Regions from separate parts of the Paenibacillus sp. tmac-D7 genome, predicted to be linked through region 2. Evidence: riboswitches for the same ligand, from Rfam matches in the RefSeq annotation. Region 2 holds a riboswitch; each other region holds the start of a gene.
The links. A riboswitch is a leader RNA that binds a small molecule or an ion and turns the genes downstream of it on or off. The one in region 2 is predicted to bind cobalamin.
Positions count from the first base shown of each region.

Region 1: another riboswitch for cobalamin. It lies ahead of FKP33_RS09665 (energy-coupling factor ABC transporter permease); the one in region 2 lies ahead of FKP33_RS17435 (S-layer homology domain-containing protein).
Region 3: another riboswitch for cobalamin. It lies ahead of FKP33_RS03685 (5-methyltetrahydropteroyltriglutamate--homocysteine S-methyltransferase); the one in region 2 lies ahead of FKP33_RS17435 (S-layer homology domain-containing protein).

Region 1 covers NZ_VIDW01000010.1:90,917-96,129, forward strand. The annotation lists gene FKP33_RS09650 (energy-coupling factor ABC transporter ATP-binding protein) at 1-686, opposite strand, end outside; gene cbiQ (cobalt ECF transporter T component CbiQ) at 691-1,488, opposite strand; gene FKP33_RS09660 (energy-coupling factor ABC transporter substrate-binding protein) at 1,485-1,769, opposite strand; gene FKP33_RS09665 (energy-coupling factor ABC transporter permease) at 1,766-2,533, opposite strand; cobalamin riboswitch at 2,701-2,897, opposite strand; gene xerS (tyrosine recombinase XerS) at 3,090-4,190, shown strand; gene FKP33_RS09675 (PASTA domain-containing protein) at 4,221-5,213, opposite strand, start outside.
Region 2 covers NZ_VIDW01000026.1:2,043-7,255, forward strand. The annotation lists gene FKP33_RS17435 (S-layer homology domain-containing protein) at 1-2,696, opposite strand, end outside; cobalamin riboswitch at 2,849-3,068, opposite strand; gene FKP33_RS17440 (methyl-accepting chemotaxis protein) at 3,199-4,815, opposite strand.
Region 3 covers NZ_VIDW01000003.1:202,348-207,560, forward strand. The annotation lists gene FKP33_RS03670 (hypothetical protein) at 261-746, shown strand; gene rpmG (50S ribosomal protein L33) at 774-923, shown strand; cyclic di-AMP (ydaO/yuaA leader) riboswitch at 960-1,096, shown strand; gene FKP33_RS03680 (KamA family radical SAM protein) at 1,315-2,481, shown strand; cobalamin riboswitch at 2,575-2,772, shown strand; gene FKP33_RS03685 (5-methyltetrahydropteroyltriglutamate--homocysteine S-methyltransferase) at 2,960-4,063, shown strand; gene FKP33_RS03690 (hypothetical protein) at 4,218-4,439, shown strand; gene FKP33_RS03695 (hypothetical protein) at 4,454-4,786, shown strand; gene biuH (biuret amidohydrolase) at 5,116-5,213, shown strand, end outside.

The sequences.
Region 1 (5,213 bases), on a different contig from region 2:
AACACGTGCTCCGGCGTACCTTCCATGACGCACGCTCCTTCGTACATGACGAGGATCCAATCGGCCCACGCATAGGCCATGTTCAAATCATGGGTGGCCATCGCCACGGTGATCCCTTGTCCATGAATCCGGTTTAACTCCTCCACCAGCCGATGCTCCGAACGACGATCCAGATAGGCTGTCGGCTCGTCCAGCAGCAGCAGCTCAGGCTCAAGCACGAGCACGCCGGCTAAGGCGACGCGTTTTTTTAGACCCAGACTCAATTGATGAAGCGGAGTCTCCGCCCATGGCGTAAGTCCCATCACATCCAGCATGCGTTCGGTGCGCCGGCGTATTTCCTGCTCCTCCAGGCGGGCGTTGCGCAGCCCGTACGATACGTCCTCGTAAGTCGTATGTAAGATCAACTGCTGCTCCGGGTCTTGAAACACAAGACCGACTTGCCGGCGAAGCCGCTGCAGGTCTTCGTTCTTATAAACGTAAGGCGCATCCTTCCAAAGCATCGTTCCGGACTTCGGCCGGTGAATACCGACGGCATGCAGGAAGAACGTAGATTTGCCCGAGCCGTTAGGTCCGCAAATTGCCGTACGTTTTCCTTCAGGTATACGTATATTCAGCTGACGCAGAGAGGGCGTTTGAGTGCCCGGGTACGTGAACGTGACATCTGAAGCTTCCAATATCGGCTTCATCCTCTCACACTCCCCCCACTCGAAGCCAAATACTGAGCAGCGCGAGCGTCGCAGCACCGAGAATGCCTTCGGCTCCGTAACGTCCTGGAATCGGCTTAGGTTCGTAAGGCATAAAGTGAAGCTCTCCGGTAAATCCCCGCGACATAAGACCCTGTGACAACCCCCGATAACGGTGCATCGTCTTGGCAAACAGCTGTACGAGCAAGGCCGCGACGTCCCGCAGCGTGCGCCAGAAGCCTGCGTGTCCGCCCCGTGCCCGCTGCGCGGCGATCATTCCTTGTGCGGCATCCGAAAGGTGGAACAAGAACCGGTAGGTAATCACCATCAGCTCAAGCACGGCTTGAGGCATGCGAAGCCGCTTCATCACCTGCATCAATTCCGGGAACGGAATCGTGAAGACGATGAACAGCAAACACGCTTCACAGGCGGCTATCCGCACGAACACTTCCACCGCCTGAACCAAGGCCGCCGGTGAAATATACAACCACCCGCGAAATACCGGAACAGCCAGCAGCGCATCCGGCCGGACGCTTGCGGCGGACGAAGCCGCCTCGATTACCCACGCCGGCAAGCTGGTCACATAAAAGAAGCACGATGCGCCGAACAACCAGCTGTACGTCTTTAACGGGATACCCGCGTAACCGACCGTCCAGACCAGCATCCAACAGAAGATCACAGCCTGAACCGCAGGCTGCGCCGCATACGCAAGCGTCAGCAGCACGGCCGTAAATCCGCATTTCCACATCGGGGAAACGTGCCGCAGCTTATTGGTATACGACAAGCTATCGATCGTATGGATCATCGGTTTTTAGATTTCGCGGCGTTTCCTTTATAAAGCCCGACCGTATACCCGATCACGGCAGCGCCGACGGCGGCCTGCAAAGCGAACAGCATGCTCTCGGTTTCCGCAGGCGGCTCCAGCAGCGGAGCAAACCAAGGCTCGTAGGCCGGCGACAGCTGGCGGATCATATCCTCGGCCGCCCCGTCGGCTCCCCCGAATTCTCCGTCGACAAGAAGCAGCGGAAGCGTGCTCAGCAGCACGACGCCGGCGATAAGCAGCCCGTTTTTCATCCTTTTGGTCATGAATGATCGACTCCTTTCGTTGTATGCCGCACAACCGACAAAGCTTCGGCATGGTGCAACCGCAGCCAGTTCCAGACAAGCACAGTCAACAGTCCTTCGCTAATCGCAAGCGGTACTTGCGTGATGGCGAAAATACCCGAAAATTTCATGAACGAGGCGGCAACGCCCCCTTCTGCAGCAGGGAACGCCAGAGCCAGCTGCACGGAAGTTACCAAATACGTCGACAAATCGGCTAGAGCGGCTGCCGTGAAGACGGCCCACACTTCTTTACCCGTCGTCTTCACCATGAATTTGTAGGCGAAGAACCCGACGATCGGGCCGGCAACCGCCATCGCAAACGCATTGGCTCCCAGCGTCGTCAATCCCCCGTGTGCGAGCAGCAAAGCCTGGAACAGCAGAACGATCGAACCGAGCACGCTCATCGGCAGCGGCCCGAACATCACGGTGCCGAGACCGGTTCCGGTCGGATGAGAGCTGCTGCCTGTAACCGAAGGAAGCTTCAAGGCGGACAGTACGAACGTGAACGCAGCCGCCAGACCGAGCAGCAGCTTCAATTCCGGCGACGTCTTCGTGATCCGGGCAATGGCGCGGACGCCGAGCACGAAGAACGGGATAAACACCGCCCACCAGAAGATCGCCCATCCTGGCGGCAAGAATCCCTCCATGATGTGCATCGCATTAGCAGATTGCGGCTCGTTCACGACAAAATAAACGATAAATCCGATGATAACCGCGATCATTGACAAGACTTTGGATGATTTCATTTAATCTCCTCCCATGAATTTGTGCAACAAAAAAAGCATTCCCAACCGTAGACGGTTAGAAATGCTTCTTATCCTGATAAACTTTCGGAACGAAAGGGGCCATTCACCCTCCGTACGAAAACCGATCGCAGCAGCTTCCTAACACCTCCCTATCGTCCGTAGGTATATCAGTGTCGTCAGAACAGGCAGGTCTCCTGGCTACCAGCATCGACGCCCGCAAGCTGCCTTCCCGATCTGGTTGCGAATCAGTGGCTTCGTGGCTGCGAACTACGCTGTTACAGTGGCGGGACCGCATCGGATTTGCACCGAACTTCCCTATTAAGCTTCAACCTGAAGTTGAAGCACCTGTTCCCACAATATGCACTTGTGTAAGACTAGCCTTAATGTACACGAACCTGCCTGTGAATTCAACCCCCATATCTAACCGATTTCCTGCAATTGTGATAAAATAACGGGTACAGCGATCGGTTCAAGCAGCTGTCAACCAACAAAACAATACATAATTATAATTATGTTAACTAATTGCTGAATACAGGCAGTTAAGGAGCGTGGCCCGATGAACGTAATCAAAGTCAAAGACCGTTTGGAGCTGGAGAAAAAAATCCCGCTGATGCCCTGGTACGTGGAGAAATTCATTAATTATAAACTGCCCGACTTGTCTCCCTCTTCCCTGCTCGAATATGTGAGGGATTACGAGACATTCTTCGGCTGGCTGCTCGCCGAAGGGTTGAGTACGGCCGGACAAATGAAAGATGTGCCGCTCCTCGATCTCGAGCGGCTGCATATGGAGAGCATCGATCATTACAAGATGTTCCTCGCCATGCGCAAAACGAACGCCAATTCGAAAACGACCATTTCCCGCAAGCTGTCCTCGCTGCGCTCGTTGTTTCATTATTTGAGTCAAATCGCCGAGGACGAGAATTTCTACCCGCTGCTCAAGCGCAATGTCATGGCGAAGGTGGAAATTAAACGGACGCATAAACCGAAAGACTCGGCGGCCAAGCTCGAAGGCAAGCTGCTGCAGGAGGCGGAGATCGCCGAGTTTATCGACTATGTGAAGACGGGCTACGGCCAAGACGTGGCATCGAACAAGCAGGCGACCTATGCTTACGAGATCAATAAAACACGCGATGCCTGTCTCGTGAGCCTCATCCTCAACTCCGGACTGCGCGTGTCGGAGGTCGTTAACCTGAACGTCGAGGACGTCGATTTGAAGAAGAAGCTTATTTATGCGTTCCGCAAAGGCAAGAACGACGAGACGTTCAAAACGCCCGTCTATTTCCGGCAGGACGCGGTAGATGATCTGGCCTGTTATTTGGAGCTTCGCAGCTCTGTCTACAAAGCGCCGAAACGCGAGAAGGCGCTCTTCCTTGCTTTGGCTAACGGCAAACAGGAAGGCGAGCGTATGACCAAACGGGCGATTCAGGAAATGGTGATCAAATATGCCAAAAGATTCGGCAAACCTTACTTATCGGTTCATAAACTGCGCCATTCGTTCGCGACGGACTATTACTTGCGCAACGATCTGTACAAAACGCAGGAGCAGCTCGGTCACGCCTCGCCCGAAACGACACAAATTTACGCCCATCTAACCGATAAAACAATGTCTGAAGCGATCGACAAAGAGAAGAAGGACGGGATATCCGGTGCGTCTTGACGCCCGGAATTCCCGTCCTTCTTCGTCTGCTTAAGGCCCTTTGCTTACCCAGAACGATACATTGTCGCCTTTCTGGAGCGGAGTGCCCGGCGCAGGACTTTGACGAAACACCGTATTTGCCGAATGCGGGTTTTTCTCCATATAAAACTGGTACCGAAGACCGGCGGCCAGCGCCTGTTTCTCCGCTTCTTCTTTGCTTAGACCGACCAGCTGCGGCGCTGTGACGGCTTGACCTTCTCCGGGTTGCGCCTCCGACGATGACTGAGGCTCAGCCGGTGTCGCGGGTACCGGGTTCGCTGCGGACGGCGTCTCCGGCAAAGCGGAGCTCTGGCCCGATTTCGCGGCGGTTTGCTGCGAGTCCGGAGACTTCCGGCCGATCCCGAGCTCCATAAACAATAGAAACACGCCGACCGCGGTCACGGCCGCCACCGTAAACAAGGCCATGCCGATCAGCGATTTTTTCCAAAAACCGCCGCTCTTAGCTTCTTCCACTTCTTCCACTTCTTCCTCTTCTTCGACGATCTCATCCTTTACGGTTGAACGAACGAGCTCATCCTTGGCCGGTACCGCTGCATGCTCCCGTTTGATCGCGAAGCGCACCTCTTCTTCCTTGTCCGGCATCCCGGCTGCCCCATCCGGCGCCGCCTGTCCGGACAGCTGGCCTAACTGCATGATGAACGACGATAAGGTATGCTGGCCCCTCCATGCACGTCCGAGAAGAACGAGCAATGCGTCCTTACGCTCATCCGTCGTGGCAACGAGAGCCGTACGCAAACGCTGCTCCCTCTGTTCCAGCGACGAAGGAATAGATTCCGTCCCCATAAACAGCTGATAGATCAAGCTGGCAAGTCCTCGAGCGCCCTGCTCGTCGCTCTTCACTTTTTCCCAGCAGTTAATAATTTTAAGGTGACCGTCGTTTCCGATCCAGACGTTGTCCGCCATGACGGAGAAGCCGGCGATGCCTTTTTCCAAGGCGTCTAGCATGCCTTTACTCAGCTCGAACGACATGGCAACGACGTCGGC
Region 2 (5,213 bases):
GCGTTCAAGACAATGGCCGGCTTCGCGATCTCATGGATCGGCTTCCGGTTGTTATACGGCATCTCCAGCTTCTGAACCACATCGGCAGCCGCCGGGACGGTCGGCGCCACCGGTACCCCGACAGCGCCCGTTCCTCCGGTACCCGCGCCGGCATTCAAATCCTTGCCGCCGTCCAGCGTATAACGCCACGCCACCGTATCGCCCGGCTTCAAGGACGTGGAATCCGCCCCTGTGCTCAGGTAGGTGCCGTTGACCGCGTACATCCAGCCGCTTAGCGGCCCCCGGTCGAATTCCCGCAGTCCGTCAATGCCTTGGACGTAAGCCGTCGAGCCCGAGCCGGACGATTGAACGCGGCCTGCGCCCAGGGCCCGGATCAGAATGGAATAAGGCGTGTCGCCGCTCTGCAAGGAAACCGAGGTCGAAGGCAGGATCGTCCCCATGCTGCTGTCCCCGGTTACGGACACATATACGACCGGATTGACGACAGGACCCGTTCCTCCGTCTGTTCCGCCCCCGGTTCTCGGTTGAATCGTCACCGGTTGCGAGGTATGTACCACTTTCGGCGCCTCACCGGTCACATAGCCTGATATATCGAGGGTATAGGTTCCTGCAGGCAATCCGGCGAATGTGGCGATGCCTTCACTGCTTGTTGTGGCGGTCAAGCTTCCGATCTTCACTTGAATGCCGGCTGCGGGAGAAGCCGGCTTATTGTCCGCGAGCGTCTTCTTCACCGTAACGGTGAACGATTCGTTAGCCTTAGGCTGTGCAGGATTCAAGGCAATCGAATCGACCAAATACGTCGACGAGTTCCACTCCGCGTCGAATCCGCTAATATAAACGACCGCCCGGTCCCCCGGCTGCAGCGTATATTGATCCGCGCCGACCATTCCCGGATTCCACTTGCCTTGGCGGTAGATCGCATAGAGCCAAGCCCCGGCATCAGCGCCGACGGATTGGATGTACGTTCCGAAGCTGGCGTGTTCAAGCTCGTAAGGAACCTGGTTGGCATCTAGAAGCCGCACAACGCTTTCCAGCAAATTCGGAGAACTCGCCTTCCCTTCGGCATAAGTGCCTGAAGCTCCTTCAATTTGAATCGCCGCCGTTCCGACCTGAATCGTCTTGGAATCCTTGACGATCTTCGGCGCAAGCACGTCTTGATAGCCTGTTACAACCGCTTGATAGGTGCCGCCGGGCAAGCCGGACGGGAACAACGCGTATCCGTTTGCGTCCGTCTCCACCTTACGCCCGCCCAATTCTACATAAACGCTGGCGGCAACCGTGACGACCTCGTCCCTTGTAACGTCATAATCCCATACCGACCGATAGACCTGAACCGTTACTGCCTGGCCTTCAACCGGCATCGCCGGCTCCACCTTAATCGAATCCACCAATGCGGTACTTATGCCTGTATAGTACAAATAAATGTCATCGCCGTTACGCAGGGAGTAGTCAGCCATGCCCAGGTTATTCGTGCGGGCATAATCCCAGGAGCCCTGGCGTTTGACATTGTACCCCCACCAGGTGCTGTAGTCGCTTTTACCGGAAATTCCGTTGATCGTATGAATGAAATGGCCGTCGCTCTCTGGAAAAGGAACCCCCTGCGCATGCAGCACTTGAGCCACAGCCTCATAGGCAGTCCCCGCAACGGCGGAGCCTTCGGCGATCGTACCGGCGGGGCCTTCCACATGAACCGTCACGCGAGCTGCGGCAGGCGCTCCGCCCCCTGTGGTCAGGATCGCCTCATACGATCCGCTGTCACCGTTGACAGCCGTATGGAAGGCCGCCAGCGCCACAAGCGATTGCACCGTGGCCCATCCGTCGGAAGAACCGCCGGCCACATGGGCAAATCCGCCGTCGCCTTGCCGGTAACCGAATAAATAGGTAAGCGGGTTGCCGTTCGCCTTCGCGAAGCCTGAACTGCGCGCGTCGAGTCCGGCAGCGGACAACGCGAGAATGACCTGTGCGGTGCTTTCCGCATTTTCCCCATACTCCGAAAATCCGCCGTTCGCTAATTGCTGCGAGGACAGCCATTGAATGCCGCGGTCCATCGCCGGCCGGACACCGGTGTGCGCGGTATGAGCGGCCAGGGCGTTCACAGCAGACGCTGTAATGTCGATGCTGCTCGGCCCTCCGGCCCCAAGCGGCCATCCGCCGTCCGCATTTTGCTGCGCGAGCAGCCATGCCACGATTTTATCGGGATTCCACTTCGCGGTTAACGGAATGTGATAAGCATCGCCGCTCAAGGCCAGCAGCGCATAAATCGCGCCGTTCGTTCCCTGGGCAGTCAGCACATCGCTGTTATAAATGCCCTCAATAAGGTTGTACGAACTAGACCCGGCCGCGATCTGCTCGGGGTTTCCTCCGGCCGACTTTACGCCTAACGCAATCCGGGCATAGTCCGTTACCTTGCTGTAACGTCCGCCGTTCTGCTGAAGCTGCTCGCGGACGGATGATAAATACGAAGCCGGCACCTGCTTCCCGGCTGCAGCCAGCGCATAAGCATCCCAATCGGAAAGCGCGCCTCCATTCGCATCCAGGATGTAGCCGGCCGCATCGTCTATAGCCTGAGGAACCGTGACAAGCCCTCTCCCCGCTCCATCCGCATACGCAGGCGCCAGCCCGCCAAGCATGGATATGAGCAAGCACCAGCTTAGCAGGACCATGCTTATCTTGTTGATCCATCTGTTACTCTTCATCTGTTGTCCTGTTCCCCTCTCTTGAAACTGACCTTCCTTAAACTAAAAAAGCACCCCTTCTCTATGAAGGGATGCCGATACGCATGAACCTGCAGGCAATATTACGTTCCTGACGGATTGCCGTTCCCCCTTCTCCTAATTTCGCGTAGGCGACGGTGTTCTCGGGTTAGACAGATATCCTGACTTGCGGATCGAAGCCGGACTTCCGTCATCCCAACCGCCCCCCCTAAACCAACTGAAGGACAGTGACATCATGGAAGCCGCTCCCCGCTTACAGTGGCGCGACCGTGCCGGATTCTCACCGGACTTCCCTGTTCGCCGAACGCCGGCATGGCTAGCCTCCCGTTCGACATCTACCCGAGCAAATGATTCAATTATGTACAAAGAATAACACGATCCCCAAGCATCGTCCAACTATTTCTTGCGGGCCAACCGCCCGCGGTCCTGACGCGGGGCCTCATCTCGCCGTACGCTTCGATCCACTCGCTTACGGCGGGCGGCTTCAGGATTCCATCACAAACCGGCCGGTAATTTTCTGCAGATTTCCGGAAATGCTTTTGAGCAAATCCGCTTGCTGCGCAATAAGCTCGGTAGCCATGTGATGCCGTTCTCCGCTGCTCGCCATCGCTTGGGCGGACGCAGTGAACTGTTGAGAAATATCCCGAATCGCCTGCATGCTGCTTTCCATCGAATGAAGCCCAAGCTGAATTTCACGCATCTCCGCAGAATGCGCGGACGCTTGCTCCGCAGTCAGGCGGCACTTGTCGGCCACAAGGCGAATCATATCGCTCAATTGGCCAATCCTTCGGATTCCCCGTTCTACGGCAAGCCGTTCCGCTTTCACCGCATCCGCGGCTTCTTTCGATTTCAGCGCCATATTGTGCGTCAGCCCGATCGCGCGTTCCGCTACCTCATTGGATGTAACGGCAAGCTTCCTCACTTCGCCGGCAACGACCCCGAATCCTCTGCCTTCTTCGCCGGCCCTCGCAGCCTCAATCGCGGCGTTCAGCGCGAGCAGGTTCGTCTGTTCGGCAATTTCACGCATGTACAAGATGAACTCTCTCATTTCTTGCAATTGCCGCTCCAGCTCTTCCATCGAGCTCACGCTCCGCTTGCTCGTTTCCTGCAGGTCATTCATGTCATTGCGCAATTCCAGCGTCTTCTCCAGCCCGGCATGCGACGATGTCCGGGCCTCCTCGGATATCTTGCCCGAAAGCTCCATGTCTTGACCGGCCCGGCTGACTCTGTCGTGAATCTGCTGCATCCGGCTGCCGTTAAGTTCGATGAGCTGCAGCTGGTCATTCGCTCCCGCGCTCACTTCCTGCATGCTCGCTACCAGCTGCTCAGCCGAAGACAGCAGCTGCCGAATTTCGTCGGCCTGCTCGGACCCGATCTTATTCACGGTGGAGGAAGCCTCCTTCATGTCGGACAAGATCGCTCTCATCCCTATCACAATTTTGTTGATCTCAAACGTAACTTGTCCGAGCTCATTGCGCCTGGAGCCTGCCGAAGCGGGCATCAGCTTGCCGGAAGAAATGGCTTTCATGCGGCCCATCCAGCTCTTCAAGCTTTGAAGCACCGTTCGATGAAAATACAAGCCCGTCCCGGCGAACGCCGCCAGCACAAGAAGGCCCGCCCCGGCGCGTTCCCCCCACGAATCGGCCAGCCCGAGGCCGCCTAAAGCGATCAGCAAGGGAATACTGTAAACGGTGTACCAGGTTGCCTGAAAAGATAAGGATTGCACGATCACACCCAGCCGCAAATTATAAGGCGAAGCTCCCGCCCCCGGAATGTTCACAGGAGTCGAAACATCCAATATAACCTCACCGGTGTTACGGTGATAAATTTGAGCTAACGGCTTGTCCGTTTGCGCAGCCGCCAAGCCAACGACATCGTTGAAGACCGTCCCCTCGCGCAGCCGGTTTGTATGCAGAACGGATAGTCCGTGATGCTCGACGACCAGGAAGTATTCATCATTTTGAAGCAACTGGTCCAATAATACCCGAATATCCTCTGACCGTTCAGACCATGCGTGTCCTTCCAAGAGCTTGCCGATCTCTACAGCGGCGGATTGCACTTTGGCTATTGCGCGGTTTTCCAGTTGTTTAGGTATGTTCATGTCGAAAGCCCCCTTAGAATTAATGTAAGCGCTTTAATAAAACTTTACATGGATTTGATCTTTCTGTGATAGCTCTGTGCGTGAAGTGTTAAATTAAAAGCATGAAATGTTAAAAACCAGCAGTGAACGGCTTGTCTTCCGGGCTCGCTTACATGCTGCACCCGGCATGATCTTTCGAAAGAAAAAGAGGCCCGTCCGGACTCCTCTCACCCTACAATTGGAATAATAAGGTGTCCCGGTTCATGCTCAGCTGCACGAAGGGCATAGCGTTATTTTTCATGTGGCCAATTTCCCTTATCTCAAGCTAGTTTTCATCACTTCCGTATTAAATTGAGTTATGGTGCGGGTATTCGTGTACACTATGCTTCCAAGACCTGTTCAAATCCAATATTATGACA
Region 3 (5,213 bases), on a different contig from region 2:
TTGCGAAGTTACCGGAAGACCGAGAGGATCTATGGAGCTGGCAAAATCAGCCTAAACTCGTCGGCGAGGTAAAAACTTCAAGCTTCGCAGTTGACTGGCCGTTAAGGTTAAGGTATGATGTGAAGTAATCGTAAAAATTACAAATATTATTGTCGTGAACGGCCCCGGTCCAAGTTGCAGTGACAAAAATGCTAACATCCGGTCAGGGAATTGTGCCCTAACCCTGCGTGCTGGGTTTATAGCGGTTTACATGGGGGGGTGTGATATTGAAGAAGAGCACACAAAACGATGATGAGACGATCATTAGTCATCACTCCCAGACACAATGGCAACGCCGGGAACAGGAATTGGCCTGTTGGGTGCAGCGGGCGAAGCCAAGAAAGCGTCCCAAACAAACCGTTATTTTGGGGAACACCCCGGTCGATGCCGAACTGCTTATGGCTCTTACCCTCCTTAAGCGGACGCGCATCCAGACGGAATTTTCTTGCGCAGGCGTAAGTTTATTGGATGAACCTGAAGATCATTCGCTCTATGCGTATATAACCATCACCGGCTCGGCGACAGCGGATCGATTCGTACAGCTGGCCCTGACACGGATGAGACACCGTCTGCTTGTAACATGGGAGCCGCGCCGGAACCGGTACGATCTTTCTTCATTTTTTATCGGACACAACCGTTCTTTCTGCTTGCTGATGCAACGATGCGCGGAAATATTCGCTGAGCTTGAGGACGAGCAATCAAGGTAATTGGCAACTGTAGAGGAGGTGAACAGGATGAGGGTAATCGTAACATTGGCTTGCACGGAAACGGGAGATCGTAACTATACGACGACAAAAAACAAAAAGAATCAAACCGGACGATTGGAAATGCGCAAATATTGTCCGCGTCTCCAAAGACACACCTTACATCGGGAAACCAGATAAACATATTTCCTTGACTTATCAAAAATGTTTGTATATCATAAACGTACGCTTAATTTCCGGTTTTCGAATCGGAAAGCGGGGGAACCAATGTAATTGGGGCGAATCATGTAACGATGTAGGGAACCATCTTTCCCGAGCCCGGCAGCTAACCTCGTCAGCAGGAGATGGGTCTGCATTAACCTGCATCTATTGACCCGAGATCAGGGTCTTTTTGTTTGTTTGAAGACCCTTCGAATGACGATCGGTTATCGCCATGCTGCGATATCGTTCGTCTCGATCGGGTCTTTTTTGTTTTACTTGTTAAAAGAAAGCACAAATCGTTTATTCCAGGAAAAGGAGGGAACCAGATCAGGTCTGTGGTTTGAAAAAACTCGTAGTAGGAGGAGCAAATATGACACAGCCGAAATATATAACGGATATTGATAAGATACTGGAAATTCCTGAGGATGAAAGAAAGAAGCTTAAACCGATTACAGATAAGTTTGTATTTCGGGTGAACGACTATTATTTGAACCTGATTGATTGGGACGATCCTGAAGATCCGATCCGAAAGCTGGTCATCCCTAATGAAGGGGAGTTATCCGAATATGGGCGTTGGGATGCCTCCGATGAGGATACCAATTACGTAGTGCCGGGCTGCCAGCACAAATATCGGACTACGGCTCTCTTGCTGGTTTCTGAAGTATGCGGTGCATACTGCCGATATTGTTTCCGGAAGCGACTCTTTCGCAATGACGTTCATGAAGCGACGAAAGATATGGATCCCGGTCTAGCCTACATTGCGAGTCATCCGGAAATTAACAACGTGCTGCTTACCGGAGGAGATAGCTTGATTCTGGCAACAGCCAAATTGGAAAGCATCCTGAGCCGGTTAAGAGAAATCGACCATGTTAAAATTATAAGGCTCGGTTCGAAAATACCTGTTTTTAATCCGATGCGGATTTATGAAGACGAACGATTGCTGGAAGTCATCCGCCGTCATTCAAACGTAAACCAGCGGATTTATGTGATGGCGCATATCAATCATCCTCGCGAGATTACCGCCGAAGCCAAGAAAGGCTTTGAAGCTCTTCATCAAGCCGGCGCTATTGTTGTCAATCAGACGCCTATTCTTAGAGGGATCAACGATAACCCCGAACGATTGGCAGAGCTGCTGGATAAGCTGTCATGGGCCGGCGTAACCCCCTATTATTTCTTCGTCAATCGTCCGGTGGCCGGCAATCGCGAGTTCGTTCTGCCGCTGCAGCAAGTGTACCGAATCGTGGAAGAAGCCAAGGCGCGCACTTCAGGCTTAGGTAAAAGGGTGCGTCTATCCATGAGTCACACCTCCGGCAAAATCGAAATTCTGGCTATTGATAACGGAAAGGCCTATCTGAAATATCACCAGTCGCGGGATAACGAATACGGCAAGTTCATAGTGTTGGATTGCCCTGAAGATGCGGCATGGTTCGATGATCTGCCAGGTAGCGATCAATATTGGCAGAAGCCCCAAAAGAAAACCGATGAAGTTATTTCGGTGAATGAGCTCCCTGATCTGCCGCAAGCGCATGCTAGATGAACAACCACATAAGTCATGTAATAAAGCATCGCTGTGCTATATTCTAACTTGATATTAACAGGATAATAGGATAAGATCTTAATTAATTACAACTGAAAACCTGTGGGAACAAGGTGCTCTAGCCATAGCTAAAGCTTAATAGGGAAGTCCGGTGCAAAGCCGACGCGGTCCCGCCACTGTAACGGAGGAGTCTCAGCTATACTGCCACTGATCTTGATAAACGTGGATCGGGAAGGCCGCTGATGATGTGAATTCCGGAGCCAGGAGACCTGCCTGTTCTGACAACACTGCTTTAACCTACGGAAGATAGGAAAGTGTTAAAGACGAGCCGCTGCTTGTTCACATGCAATCATAGGCATCTTTTCCTTCTTTTTGTTGAGGTGAAGATGTCTTTTTTGCATGGTTTTTCATTTGGATCATCCTATGTGGAGTGAATCCGGCTTCACTACATCCTATTTTAGAAGAGGAGATGTGCAAAATGACGGCAGTACTGGCTAAAGGACCATTCCGGGCAGATCATGTAGGTAGTTTTTTAAGACCGGAGCGACTTAAACAGGCGCGTTTACAAAAGCAAAATGGGGAAATTACAGCAGAGCAATTGCGTATCATTGAAGATGAAGAAATCGTCCGGCTTGTTGACATGCAAAAAAAATTGGGCTTGGCCGCTGTGACGGACGGTGAGTTTCGACGCGCTTGGTGGCATTTCGATTTTCTATCGCAGCTTGTTGGTGTTGAGCTCTATGAAACGGAGCAAGGGATTCAATTTCAGGGTGTTCAAACCAAAGCTCACGGAGTGAAAGTAACAGGTAAAGTAGATTTTCATAACCATCCTATGATCGAGGATTATAAATTCCTTCATCAAATTGCAGGCAAGCATGTTGCTAAATTTACAATTCCTAGTCCGAACATGTTATTTTTTAGAGGGCATATTGAAGAAGACGTTTATCCGAATTATGATGAATTTTTTAATGATTTGATCGCAGCTTATCAAAAAGCGATTCAGGCTTTCTACGATGCTGGTTGCCGCTATTTACAATTGGATGATACCTCGTGGTCCGTATTTTTCTCCGAGAAAGGTCAGGAACAAATTGCGGCAAGAGGCTTTTCTGCGGAACAATTAGCACAGCTGTTCACCAGGGCTATTAACGAATCGATAGCCAATAAGCCGGAAGATATGAAGATTACGATGCACATATGCAGGGGCAATTTTAAATCTACTTATGTGGCCAGTGGCGGGTATGATCGCGTATCCGAATTTATTTTTGGCAAACTCAAGGTAGACGGACTGTTTTTAGAATTTGATGATGAGCGATCCGGCGGATTTGAACCTTTACGTCATGTAAATAGAAAGGATATCCAACTTGTATTAGGATTAATCACGTCCAAATTCGGTGAACTGGAAAATCCGGAGCGTATCAAAGCAAGAATTCATGAAGCTGCCCAGTATGTAAGCTTGGATCAGCTCTGCTTAAGCCCCCAATGCGGTTTTGCTTCAACGGAAGAAGGCAATCTTCTCACGGAAGAGGAGCAGTGGGACAAAATACGTCTTGTCGTTAATATTGCACAAGACGTTTGGAATTAATACGGGAATGGTGTGACAAAACCTTGAGAAATCAAGGTTTTTTATTTTTTTCCAAATAATAGTCCGATTGAGGAGTCAACCGTCAATCATAATTTTTATCTCTTTAACGAAAAATAAATAACAATAATTTTAAATTAAGGAGTCCGATAATGCGATGTTGAAAATTTTGCTTTCTTTGGCTTACTTGATCATCGTTATTTCTTTGATCGCTTCCATTGTATTGATCCGGAGGCAGCGAACCAAAGAAATGGATAAAGGAGTGAATCCCACTTCAGTCAAGCATTACTTCATCGCTAACCCCATGATGATAGCTTATGTGCTGTTTCCGATTGTTCTTGCGATCGGAGCCGCTATTTGGATGTATTATTTTTATTAACGCGGAGGACTAACATGGAGAGAAATAAGTATTATGTATCGGTTCAATCCAGGTCGATCATGTCTAATCAAGGCGATGCCGCCTATGAATTAGAAATCGAGGCAACCGACGAAGAAATTAAGCAGCTTCAGGAGTTGTTTGAAGTCGAGGAAGATTTCGAGATAGACACTTTTTGGAGAGCGCATGCGGCAGGCATTCCTTATCATTACGACCAGGCCAACGTCGGATACGATATGGCCTTACAAGAAATCTATCGAAAAATTCACGCTTTAGGGACGAAGGAAACGAAAGATCAAATTGAAAAAATGCAAATTTTGAATCAATCTTTAACCGGAAAGAGGGACTAGGGTCCCTCTTTTTTAGTCAGGAAAGCGTTAAAAACAAGCAGTAGACTCTATTCCGGAATATCCGGAAAAAGGTCTATTTTTTTTGCACATATGATTTTACAAACGATTTCAATGTAATAAAAAATGACACAATATTTATAATCAATCGTTTTTTGTTAAAAAGACACAATAAAAATCCCCATTAATTGTTGAATGATGATAATGAAATCAGGTTTTTTACGTCATATAATATAACAATAAGGGACGGGGATCATACAATAACAACCTTTTCCCAAACATTTGTTAAGTTATATATCATCGTTTAAGCAGGGAGAAAGGGATGTGATTTTATGCAAGTGGAAGCGAACCCGTACAACTGGCCGTTTGACGGGAAGATTGTGCCGGAGAAAACGGCGCTTGTCATCATCGATATGCAAATCGATTTTTG